3 regions of the Mammaliicoccus sciuri genome follow, and region 2 is predicted to be linked to each of the others. Evidence: riboswitches for the same ligand, from Rfam matches in the RefSeq annotation. Region 2 holds a riboswitch; each other region holds the start of a gene.

Region 1 (4,516 bases), 540 kb from region 2:
ATAATGTTGGGGGAGTTAGATATTAGGTGTCGTTATTAGCAAGTTTGGTGAGAAGTGCAAATAAGGAGACCAATAATTACAATTCTCAGTAGTTTTGTAACTAAGGCAGTCCATAGTATAACTTTGACCGACTTTTGTAATTAAGGCGGCCCATAGTAACACTTCGACCGAGTTTTGTAATCAAAACCCTCGTTATGAACAAGTTTGGGCAGAAGTGTTCACAACGCTCCCGTTATAAACAAGTTTACCCGAAAGTGTTCGCAACACCCAGCCATTCCAACATAAAAAAAGCCCAGGTCATATCCTGGGCTTTCCTCATTAATCTTCTTTAAAGATATTTTTCCAATTATCGCGTTCTGCTAAAAATTCAGTTGCTAATTGTTGTGCGCCTTCTAATGAATGGCTTGCTGCCCATCCGCATTGTACTTCGTTACATGCTGGGACTTCTGTTGCTTGTTCTACGTCTTTAAGTGTTGCTTCTAATATAGCAAGTACGTCATCATAATCGTCATGATTGATGAATGAAGCATAAAATCCTGTTTGACATCCCATTGGACTTACGTCTACCACTTTGTCTGTATGGTTTCTAATGTTCTCAGCCATTAAATGTTCTAAGGAATGTAATGCAGGCATTTCCATATGTTCTTTGTTAGGTTGTTTAAATCGAATATCATATTTATGAATAACATCACCATTAAGTCCTTCTTTGATTCCCGCAAGTCTCACAAATGGTGCGTCTACTATCGTATGATCTAAATTAAAACTTTCTACATTCATTTTTGTCATGAAGATTCCTCCTTTGATTTCGGCATCATTATATCAAGTTAATTTTGAAAAAACAATCAATTCAGATTTCTTTTACTTTCTTTCTATGTTACTTTATAAGATAATATTAATAAATTATTCTGAAATTAGGTGATGAGATGGAACGTTTACGAGTAGTCCCTTACGACAGTATATGGCAACACCTTTTTCTTGAAGAGAAAAAATATTTACAGTCGTTATTGAAAGAACATAGTATCAGCATTGAACATATAGGATCAACGGCTATTCCTGGATTATCTGCGAAGCCGATTATAGATATATTAATAGTTGTGAAAGATAGTAAATCGATTGATGAATTTACACATGAATTATCAGCTTTAGGATATGAGTCTAAAGGAGAACGTGGTGTTATCGGTAATCGATATTTCAAAAAATATGATCATTACGGTGCAGTATCTCACCATTTACATATTTATGATGAAGGTAGCCCACATATTTTAAGATTATTGTCATTTAGAGATTATTTAAGAGCTTTTAATGGTGAAAGAGAAAGATATAGTCGTCTCAAGCATGACTTAGTCATTGAATTTCCTGATGACAGTGAACAGTACTATAAAGGTAAAGACAGCATGATTAAAGAATTCGAGAAAAAAGCAGAAAAATGGTACTTAAAATCCAATGATATTGCAACAAATCATTGACATATCCGAGTAAGAAAGTTAGAATTAAATTCAAATTTCATACGAATTATCAAGAGAGACTGAGGGAAGGGCCCGATGAAGTCCAGCAACCTCCCATAATGGAAAGGTGCCAATTCCTACAGTTTGTTACTGGAAGATAAAAGAACGATTGGCGCACTCCTTACAAAGTAGTGCGCTTTTATATTGGAAAGGTGAATCATTAATGAGTAACTTATCGCAAAATATTATTAATTATATAGAACAAAATAGACATTTATATTTATCAATGAGTCATCAAATTCATGAGCGTCCTGAATTAGGAAATGAAGAAGTATTTGCATCACGTTTATTAAGCGATCAATTAAAGAGTCATCATTTTAAGATAGAGAAGAATATTGCGAAGCATCCGACTGGTTTCATTGCAACGTATGACTCAGGAAAAGAAGGACCAACTATTGCATATTTAGCAGAATATGATGCATTACCTGGTCTTGGTCATGCGTGTGGTCATAATATTATTGGGACTTCAAGTGTGTTAGCAGGTATCAGTTTGTCTAAAGTGATTGATCAAGTTGGTGGCAAAGTTGTCGTGTTAGGTTGTCCTGCTGAAGAAGGGGGTATTAATGGTAGTGCAAAAGCAACTTATGTGAAAGCTGGCATTATCGATAATATTGATATTGCACTAATGGTCCATCCTGGCCATGAGACGTACGTGACAGTGCCTTCGTTAGCTGTAGATGTATTTGATGTTAAATTCTATGGACGAAGCGCTCATGCCTCTGAAAATGCTTTTGAAGCGGTTAATGCGTTAGATGCTATGTTATCTTTCTTTAATGGGGTGAGCATGTTAAGACAACAAATTAAAAAGACAGATAAAGTGCATGGTGTCATATTAAATGGTGGTGAAGCAGCGAATATTATTCCTGACTTTACACATGCACGTTTTTATACGCGTGCCACTTCACGTAAAGAATTAGATATTCTTACTGATAAAGTGAGAAAAATAGCTGAAGGGGCAGCTATACAAACAGGTGGTACATATGAATTAAGACCAATTCAAAATGGTGTAAATGAATTCGTAATTAATAAGCCACTAGACGAATTATTTAGAAAGCACGCTGAACAAGTTGGGGAAGAAGTCATTGATGATGATTTTGGTTTTGGTTCTACTGATACGGGGAATGTAAGTCATATCGTACCGACTATTCATCCACACATTAAAATTGGACCATCTAATTTAGTCGGCCATACGAAAGAATTTTGCCAAGCTGCTGCAAGTACAAAGGGTGATAAGGCATTAATTAACGGTGCGAAAATATTGGCATCAATGGGATTAGAACTTATAGAGAATGTATCCCTTAGAAATGAAATCATTGAGCATCATCAAACATTAAGGGAGAACTTGTTATGAACAAAGAATATAGGAAACCACTCAATTTAACGTTAAGAGATTTATATGAAGAAGATATTGTATATAATGCGAGACCTTCGTATGAAGATAATCCTTGGTTAAAAGCTGAAGAAGCACAATCTAATTTTTTAACAGCAAGAGAAATGATTATCAGTAATATGCCCATGATCGTTCATGAAGCATGTTTAACAGATAATGTTAAAAGAATTTTAAAATTAGTAAATGTGGATATTCCGAGCAATATATATACTTTTAAAGATAGAACGCAATATGAACATTTACTACAACAGTTAACAGCTGACAATAAAAAAATATTCTTCCAATACATACATGGTCAACATTTATGTAAAGACGAAGAATATGCCGTTTATAAACCTAAATTTATAGATTTAAACAATAAATCTAAAATTGAACAATGGACGGGTGGTAAATATTTACCGAAACGTGAAATTGTGAAAGCTGTAGAATTTGAACAAGCTATTCAAAACTGGGATTTACCATTGGTGATTAAACCGGGAGACGAGTTACCTACAGCAGGTGGGTATGGTGTGATGATTTGTTATAATGAAGCGGATTTAAAGAAAGCAACTGATAGAATTAAAGAAGCCTCAGATACAAAATACATCATCATCGAACAATTCATTGAAGAAATTGATAATTATTGCGTTCAATACGTATATAGTGAAAAAACGGGTATACAATATATAGGTGCTGTAAAACAGCTTACAGATGAATACGGCTTCTACAATGGTAATGTTAATTCAAATTATGTACCACAAAGTGTTATAGATGCTGGGTATGAAATTATGAAAAATGGTGTTGAGCATGGTTATAAAGGTGTATCAGGGTTTGATCTTCTCGTAGATAACAACCACAATGTATATGCAATTGATTTAAACTTTAGACAAAATGGTTCAACAAGTATGTTATTACTGAAAGATCGATTACATGAAGGCTTTCATAAATTTCTAAGTTATCATTCCACAGGCGATAACACGCATTTCATCAATACAATAGAACAATTCATCAAAAATGGCTACCTCTATCCACTTGCATACTATGATGGTGACTATTTCGGTAAAGACAACGTAAAATCAAGATTTGTTGGAATTTGGCATGCAGAAACTGAAGAAAAGGCATTAGAGCAAGAGCAACTTTTTCTAGATGCATTAAGTAGTCTAAATAAATAAAAAATTTTTTACAATTTAACTTCTTTTATATTGACTTATACCTAATACGTATAATATATTTTATTGGGATTAAATATAAAGAAAAGGGTGGTAGAATGGCTATCCAGGATATGTCTAAATTTAAACAAATATTAACAAAAGAAAGATTTTATGTTGTGTTGAATGACCGTAAAATCTTAAGAGACGGCGATACTGATTTTCGTCTAATTTGGTCAACGAAAGAAAGTGCAGAATCATATTTAAAATCGTATGAAATTACGAAATACGATAAAATTATGGAGTTAGATTTAGATAGATTTGTTACATATGGAATGGATGATATCCTTGATGAAGGAGATCAATTCATTGTGGACAAATCAGCAGAAGATAACGGAATAAAAGTAGAAGCAATTCCATTCATAGAAGAAATTATGAGTGAACTAGATGATATCCGAATAGATGAATTTGCAGAAGACATTTGCAACGAAAAC
Region 2 (4,516 bases):
AACTTTTCGTTATAAAAAAAGAATCTAAAGCACATAATGTGCCTTAGAACCTTAAAATATTATACATTTTCTTCTTTTACTAAAGGATTGTCAGGTTTAATAAAGAACCACATGATGATTGCGAATACTACTGGAACCATCATTAATTGTAGTGTCATTGTCCAACCAATTTTATCTGCTAGTAAACCAGCTAAAATTGGACTTAATAATGCACCAATATTGCCCCATAAGTTCATCCAACCTGAAACTGTACCAGAGAAGTTACGTCCTAAGTCTGTAGCAGTTGCCCAGCTCATACCCATTGATAAACCTACACCACCAAGACATAAAGATAACCAGAAAATATTCATATATAAGTTATCTGTAGCTAACGCAAAGTATAGTGATATACAGAATACAACAAATCCAGAAATTGCGATTACACCACGTGCAACAAATTTAGATTTACCTGTAGATAAAATTTTATCTGAAATTGTACCACCTAGCATAATCAAAATAAACATTGCTAACCAAGGTGCACCAGCGATAAAGCCCATTTGTTTAAATTCTACATGATATTCTTCGTGAATATATGTTGGTAACCAAATTAAGAATAATGTAATGACAAATTGTACAACGAAATATTGTGCTGCAATTGCATAGAAACTGAAACGTTTGAAGAATACATTCCAAGGTGCAGTTTTTTTACCTGTATCTACAACGTCACGTGTTTCCATAATAAATCTTTTTTCTGCTTCATTTACCATTTTATGTTGTTCTGGTAAATCTTTAGCGATAATCACCCATAAGATCGCAATTACAATACCGATTAAACCGAAAATATAGAATACTGCTTGCCAACCAAACGCATTCATAATTGCGATTGTAACAATTGGTGCGATTACTGGTCCGAAGTATGAACCTGCTAATAAAGCAGAAGATGCACGACCTTTTTCATTCTTATTAAACCAGTAACTATTAAATACAGCATTTGATGGGTACATAGGCGCTTCACCTACACCAAATAAGAAACGTACTAAGTATAGTAAGCCATGATTTTTCACAATACCTGTAAGAATTGTGAAAGCACTCCACCATAATAATGCGATTGTTAACATTTTCTTAGGACCAAACTTTTCAGCTAATATCCCTGAAGGTACTTGCATTAATGCATAACCAAGTGAGAAGAATGAAGCTAATAGCCCGAATTGAGCTTTGTTCATATTTAAATCTTCCATCATAGGTCCAGCGATAATAGAGATGTTTGAACGATCCATATATGCGATAATCCCTATAATAAAGAATGCAATTGCAAAAAACCATCTTATATTAGTTCTTTTTTCTTTCATAAATATCCAACTTTCTTAATTAATTTCCCTTCTAATTCATGTGGTCATATGATGACTCTATTTATTAATAAGTTGAATATAGCACAAACAGGAAACGCTTACAACATATATTTTAAAGATTTATAATATTATTTCATTGTGAATAAATACACAAATATATAAAATTAAAACCCAGACATATGCCTGGGTTCATTGCATGATTACTTTTCATATGGAATAACATTATCGCCATATTCATCTTTAATATATTTCTTCATTTCTTTAGACTGAAGAACTTTCAGAAGTTCTTGGAATTTCTTATCATTTTTATGTCCTTCTTTTACAGCTAATATATTCGCAAATGGTGATGACTTATCTTCAATTGCTATCGAATCTTTCACTGGATTCAATCCGTTATCAATTGCATAGTTTGAATTCATAATGACTAAATCGCCTTCACCACTGTTATATGTTTTAGGTAAAAATTCTGCACCTTGTTTGTTATTAAAGTTCAAATTCTTTTTATTTTCTATAATATCATCAAATTTAGCATCTTCAATTTTCACCTTTGGATCTATTTTAATCAATCCTTCATTAACAAAGAATGATAAAAACCTTCCTTCTTCAGCTGGGTTGTTAGACACATAAATTGTTGCGCCATCTGGCAAGTGTTTCAAATCTTTATGTTTTTTACTATAAACTCCCATTGGCGTTGTGAAAACTTTTCCTACCTCTTCAATTTTATATCCATGTGTTGCTTTTTCAGCTTTTAAGTAAGGCACATGTTGAAATAGATTTGCATCATTATCTAATAACTTGTTAGGTACTTTATAATCATTCACTGTTTTAACTTCTAAGTCATAACCTTTTTCTTTCATTTTTTCTTTCGCATGTTCAACGACATCACCATGCGGAGCCGGAGAAGCAGCAACCGTAATCTTTGTATTTTCACTTCCACTAGACTTTCCACACGCAGCTAATAATAAAATAATACCGATAAAACTAACGAACTTTACGAATTTGCTCATATGTATAGACGCCTCTTTCCGATATAAAATTAAAAATAAAAAAACTTCCTCTAAAAAATTAGAGAAAGTTAGATAAACCTCCTCTCATCTTCAAAAGTTTAGACAAACTTTATGTGAATTAGCACCTTTCCAAATAGAAGGTTGCTGGGCTTCATAGGGCACATCCCTCAGCCACTCTTGATAAGAGTCTTTTATTATTCCTATCATCGTACTCAAGATTAGTCAATTTGAAATTTTACACTTGTGAATGGTTGGTATTGGATGGTGGTGATAATGGCAATAAGATATGTGAGTTGTGTGAAAGTTGGGGGATTATATAGGTATGAAGTATAACTTAGGCTATCTCTTGGCTTTATTAGACACTTAAGCCACGACTTGGCTCATCTCTGATGTGAACCCAAATATTTGAACTAAACAAATCAAAATATTGGGGTGCATTCTAATGAGGAAAAAATATGAATTTAAATTCAAACTAAAACTTGTAAAAGAATATTTAGAAGGACATCAAAGTTATAGAACAATTGCTTTAAAATATGGTATTTCAAGTTGGTCTGTCCTTCGGATTTGGGTCAATCAATATAAAGAGTTTGGAGAAGAAGGTTTAGAAATAAAAAGTAGAAATACTGTTTATACTAGCGAATTTAAATTATCTGTTTTAAAATTTAGACAAGAAAATATGTTGTCTTATCAAGATACTGCGAATCACTTTAGAATTATTAATCCTATTATCATTGCCAATTGGCAACATCAATTTGATGAAAAGTGTCGTCTTGATATAGATAATAAACAAAAGGGACGATCTCACACTATGACTAAAAAACGATCTGAATCAGATAATAAAAATTTACCTTTAAATGAAAATGAACGTGAAGAACTTGAAAGACTTAGAAATGAAAATGAGACGTTAAAGGCAGGTATAGCTTATCAAAAAAAGTTACAAGCCTTGACCGACATTTACGGAAGCAAAAATCAGAAATAGTAAAGGTCATTAAGGAACTAAATGAAACATATAATATACGATTAAGTATCTTATTTAAAGTCGCTCAAATAGCTAAATCTGATGTGAACCCAAATATTTGAACTAAACAAATCAAAATATTGGGGTGCATTCTAATGAGGAAAAAATATGAATTTAAATTCAAACTAAAACTTGTAAAAGAATATTTAGAAGGACATCAAAGTTATAGAACAATTGCTTTAAAATATGGTATTTCAAGTTGGTCTGTCCTTCGGATTTGGGTCAATCAATATAAAGAGTTTGGAGAAGAAGGTTTAGAAATAAAAAGTAGAAATACTGTTTATACTAGCGAATTTAAATTATCTGTTTTAAAATTTAGACAAGAAAATATGTTGTCTTATCAAGATACTGCGAATCACTTTAGAATTATTAATCCTATTATCATTGCCAATTGGCAACATCAATTTGATGAAAAGTGTCGTCTTGATATAGATAATAAACAAAAGGGACGATCTCACACTATGACTAAAAAACGATCTAAATCAGATAATAAAAATTTACCTTTAAATGAAAATGAACGTGAAGAACTTGAAAGACTTAGAAATGAAAATGAGACGTTAAAGGCAGGTATAGCTTATCAAAAAAAGTTACAAGCCTTGACCGACATTTACGGAAGCAAAAATCAGAAATAGTAAAGGTCATTAAGGAACTAAATGAAACATATAATATACGATTAAGTATCTTATTTAAAGTCGCTCAAATAGCTAAATCTGTATACTATTATTGGATAAATAAATTTAGTAAAGCTGATAAAGATGAAACATTGATTCAAGTAATAAAAGAAATATGTGAAGAATCAAACCATACCTATGGTTATCGTCGTGTTACACAAGCACTAAGAAATAGAGGTCGTAAGTATCGTTCCTTTAAAGGTAAAGTTGGTAAAGTAGCTCAAAATATATTAAATCGTAGATTTAAAACAAGTCTCCCATTTCAAAAAGTCGTAACAGATATTACAGAGTTCAAATTAATGAATGGTCAGAAATTATATTTATCACCTTTTATGGACTTATATAGTTCAGAGATTATCAGCTTTAAAATCTCAAGTCGTCCTACATTAGATATAGTCATCAATCCATTAAAAGAAATGATAAAGCGTCGTCCAAACCTAGATCATCGTTTAACGATTCATTCAGATCAAGGCTGGCATTATCAACATTCAC
Region 3 (4,516 bases), 1.4 Mb from region 2:
ATCTAGAAGAACATTTAAAGCAAGAAGCGGTAGATCATCAAACAATCTATTTATGTGGAGAAGGCCATGTTTTAAGGCCAGAAATAGAAAAGCAAACATTGTTACAAATTAAAGAATGGATGTATAAATGTGAAAAGAGCTTGGACCAATAAGGCCCAAGCTCTTTAAGTATTTTATAAGCGATTATATGTGAATCCGCCTTCTTCTTGAATATGCTCAGAAGACTCACCGAATTTACTGAAGTTTTCTTTGAAGTTCTTAGCAAGTAATTTTGCTTTTTCGTCATATGCTTCAGAAGATACCCAAGAATTACGTGGATATAATATTTCTGAAGGTACACCTGGTACATATTTCGGAATATTAAGACCAAAGATTTCATCTTTAACAAATTCTGAATTCTTAATTTCTCCACTAATTGCACGACGAATCATTGAACGTGTATGTTTCAAGTCCATTCTTGAACCTACACCGTATTCGCCACCAGTCCAACCAGTGTTTACAAGATAAACGTCTACATTATGTTCATCGATTAATTTACCAAGTAATTCAGCGTATTCAGTCGCATGTAATGGTAAGAAAGGTGAACCGAAACATGTTGAGAATACTGGTTGAGGACTTGTTACGCCTCTTTCTGTACCTGCTAACTTAGAAGTGAAACCACTTAAGAAATGGTACATAGCTTGTGATTTATCTAATTTAGAAATAGGTGGTAATACGCCAAATGCATCTGCAGTTAAGAAGATAATAGTATTTGGGTGACCAGCTATTGATGGTGTAATAATATTATCGATAAAATCAATTGGGTATGCAGCTCTTGTATTTTCAGTTAATGAAGTGTCGTCATAATCTACTGAACCATTAGGATTTACGGTAATATTTTCTAAAACTGTTCCATAACGGATAGCATCGTAAATTTGTGGTTCTTTTTCACGGCTAAGACTTACTGTTTTAGCGTAGCAACCACCTTCAATATTGAAGACACCATTTTCGTTCCAACCATGTTCATCGTCTCCGATTAATTTTCTATTAGGATCTGCAGATAAAGTTGTTTTACCTGTACCAGATAGACCAAAGAATAAAGCTACATCTTTGTTATAACCTACGTTTGCTGAACAGTGCATACTCATAATACCTTTTTTAGGTAATAAGTAGTTCATAACTGAGAATATACCTTTTTTCATTTCACCAGCGTATTCAGTACCACCAATTAGTATGACACGGTGTTTGAACGAAGTAATAATGAATGTTTCAGAATTTGTGCCGTCTTTTTCTGGATCAGCTTTAAATCCTGGTGCACTAATAACAGTGAAATTAGGGATGATATTAAGTGCTTCTTCTTTAGTTTCTGGGCGAATAAACATGTTCTGTGCAAATAAATTATGCCAAGGTAGCTCATTAATAACACGTAAATCTAAACGTGATGATTCATCTGCACCTGCATATCCATTAAAGACATAAAGTTGTGATTTTTGGTTTAAGTAGTCAATAACTTGATCATATAAATTTAAAAAGTTACTTTCTGAGATAGGTTGGTTGATTGTTCCCCAATCAATATCTTGTTCAGTATCTTCCTCTTTAACGATAAATTTGTCTTTAGGAGAGCGACCTGTGTATTTACCAGTTTCCATTCTGATTGCGCCAGATTCTGTTAATACGCCTTCTCCTGCTTCTAGAATGTGATTGTACAATTCAGTTCTAGAAAGTTGTTGTAGTGTAGTGTCCTTCTTTAAAAGGTTTGAAAGTTCGATTGATTCGGTAATTGACTGCATTGCCATAAATGACGACCCCCATGTCTAATATTAATATTGTAAGCATTTTCATGGAATTAGTATAACACATTAAAATATATAGTCTATACTAATGAGTAAATTTGTTATAAAATTTTTTTAGAAATTTGAATGTGTTTCGTTCCATTGACATATTATGAAAACTTTAGTATTATCATTTCTGACGGATTCTCTTATCCTGAGTGGTGGAGGGACATGGACCCAATGAAACCCAGCAACCTCTTTCTAATGAAAGAAAGGTGCCAAACCGTTTGCAGACCAATATTGTCTGAACGATAAGAGCGAATGGACGAGTGTGCCTTCTCTCTACATCTTTATTGAGAGAAGGCACTTTTTATTTGCGCTGAGGAAGAGACCGTACAACTTTATTTAAAGGAGATTTTTTATGTCAAAGAATAGAAGACTCTTCACATCAGAATCAGTAACAGAAGGGCATCCAGATAAAATTGCGGACCAAATTTCCGATGCGATCTTGGATGAATTATTAAAAGGCGATCCTAAAGCAAGAGTCGCTTGTGAAACAACAGTAACAACTGGTATGGCTTTAATTGCAGGTGAAATTTCTACTTCAACATATGTAGATATCCCTAAAGTAGTTAGACAAACAGTAAAAGATATAGGATACACAAGAGCGAAGTACGGTTATGATTTCCAAACGATGGCGATTTTAACTGCTATTGATGAACAATCACCAGATATCGCACAAGGTGTAGATTGCGCATTAGAAGATAGAGATGATTTATCAGATAGAGAAATAGAATCAATTGGTGCAGGTGACCAAGGTCTTATGTTTGGTTTTGCTACAAATGAAACTGAAACATACATGCCTTTGCCAGGTTATTTAGCTCATCAACTTGCGAAGAGGTTAACAGATGTACGTAAAGACGGTACTTTAGAATATTTACGTCCAGATGGTAAGACACAAGTAACAGTTGAATATGACGAAAATGATAAACCGGTAAGAGTTGATACAATCGTTATTTCTTCACAACATCATGAAAAAATTGAATTAGAAAAAATTCAACAAGATATTAAAGATCATGTTATCTATCCAATCGTACCTACAGAATTATTAGATGAAGAAACTAAATTCTTTATTAATCCAACAGGTAGATTCGTAATCGGCGGACCACAAGGAGATGCTGGATTAACAGGTAGAAAAATCATCGTAGATACATACGGTGGTTATGCAAGACATGGCGGAGGATGTTTCAGTGGTAAAGATCCTACTAAAGTAGATAGATCAGGAGCATACGCAGCAAGATATGTAGCTAAGAATATAGTAGCAAGTGGATTAGCAGATAAATGTGAAGTCCAATTAGCATATGCAATTGGCGTAGCACAACCAGTATCCATTTCAATAGATACTTTTGGTACAGGTAAAGTAGAAGAAACTGTATTAGTAGAAAAAATAAGAGAAGTATTTGATTTAAGACCAGCTGGTATTATTCAAATGTTGAACTTAAGACAACCAATCTACAAAAAGACAGCAGCATACGGTCACTTCGGTAGAACAGATGTTCAATTACCATGGGAACAATTAGATAAAGTAGATTTATTAAAAGACTTATTAAAATAAATGATGAAGCTCTGTATATAATCTTGCGGGATATATGCAGAGTTTTTATTTTAGGTTTGGTGGAAGTAGGGTTGTTATTAGCAGTTTTGGTAAGAAGTGCAAATAAGGATATCAGTATTAACACTTCAGGCGACTTTTGTAACTAACGCCCCCGTTATGAACAAGTTTAGCCAGAAGTGTTCGCAAGACCCTCGTTATGAACAAGTTTGGGCGAAAGTGTTCACAAGAGCCCCGTTATGAACAAGTTTAAGTCAAGTTGTTCATAATGAACTGAATTTTTATAAAATATTTACTATTAAAGTGTGGTTTAACTACTCAAATGTATGAAGTATAAGAAATTACGTTATATTATCAATATATTTCATGATATATACTGAATTTATTTGTAATTTTTACTATAATGGAATTAATACATATGAAAGGGAGCGATCTACAATTATGAGTCAATTAGAACCGATTCATTATGGATTAATCGCAGCGATCGTTATTGCGATACTATTTATTATATTATTCTTTGTTTCATTAAAACAGAAACAAAAATCTTTGAATAAGATTCAAGAAGCTCATAAAAAAGAAAATGAGACGCTTAAATCTGAACATAAAGAAAAGTTAGATCATGAAAGAGTTGAAAATAAAAAGGTTCTAACGAAACAAGAAGAAACTCATCAAGAAGCAATTTCACAAAAAGAAAGAGAAATTGACTCATTAAAGTTATTTTCTAAGAATGAAGGGGAATATATAACTGATAGACACTTGTTAGAGTTAAGAGACCAACTTGTTAATGAACGTAGAATTAGACCTGAAGATATGCATATTATGGCAAATATCTTCTTACCTAAAGATCCATTAGGTAAAGTTCGACAAATTGATCATTTAGTCTTAACAAGAACGGGTATATATGTAATTGACTCTAATTTAGTAAGTGGTCATATCTATCACGGTATTACAGAACAGCAGTTTAGTGATTTTCCAGTATTAGGACAAGTCTTTGAAACATTGGATTTAAACCCAAACAAAGAACAAACATTATTACTTGAAAAACAATCAAATAATAAAACTGCAGCATTCCATTCATATACTGATGAAGTTAAAGAAGTTGATAATACAACTGAAGAATTACAAAGACAGTTAGAACTTAAATATACACCGA

The links. A riboswitch is a leader RNA that binds a small molecule or an ion and turns the genes downstream of it on or off. The one in region 2 is predicted to bind S-adenosylmethionine.
Region 1: linked by a shared signal. The riboswitch ahead of MUA60_RS04295 (M20 family metallopeptidase) and the one ahead of MUA60_RS01405 (MetQ/NlpA family ABC transporter substrate-binding protein) in region 2 are both predicted to bind S-adenosylmethionine.
Region 3: linked by a shared signal. The riboswitch ahead of metK (methionine adenosyltransferase) and the one ahead of MUA60_RS01405 (MetQ/NlpA family ABC transporter substrate-binding protein) in region 2 are both predicted to bind S-adenosylmethionine.

The regions. Positions count from the first base shown of each region.
Region 1 is NZ_CP094824.1:852,333-856,848, forward strand. Features, by position in the region: gene MUA60_RS04285 (S-ribosylhomocysteine lyase) at 319-786, opposite strand; gene MUA60_RS04290 (GrpB family protein) at 924-1,466, shown strand; SAM riboswitch class I at 1,510-1,609, shown strand; gene MUA60_RS04295 (M20 family metallopeptidase) at 1,669-2,856, shown strand; gene ldmS (L-aspartate--L-methionine ligase LdmS) at 2,853-4,046, shown strand; gene MUA60_RS04305 (DUF2750 domain-containing protein) at 4,142-4,516, shown strand, end outside.
Region 2 is NZ_CP094824.1:307,637-312,152, reverse strand. Features, by position in the region: gene MUA60_RS01410 (pyruvate MFS transporter) at 60-1,328, opposite strand; gene MUA60_RS01405 (MetQ/NlpA family ABC transporter substrate-binding protein) at 1,529-2,335, opposite strand; SAM riboswitch class I at 2,417-2,522, opposite strand; gene MUA60_RS01400 (transposase) at 2,778-3,314, shown strand; gene MUA60_RS01395 (transposase) at 3,449-3,985, shown strand; gene MUA60_RS01390 (IS3 family transposase) at 4,117-4,516, shown strand, end outside.
Region 3 is NZ_CP094824.1:1,856,863-1,861,378, reverse strand. Features, by position in the region: gene MUA60_RS09595 (alpha/beta hydrolase family protein) at 1-152, shown strand, start outside; gene pckA (phosphoenolpyruvate carboxykinase (ATP)) at 174-1,775, opposite strand; SAM riboswitch class I at 1,958-2,069, shown strand; gene metK (methionine adenosyltransferase) at 2,173-3,366, shown strand; gene MUA60_RS09580 (nuclease-related domain-containing protein) at 3,805-4,516, shown strand, end outside.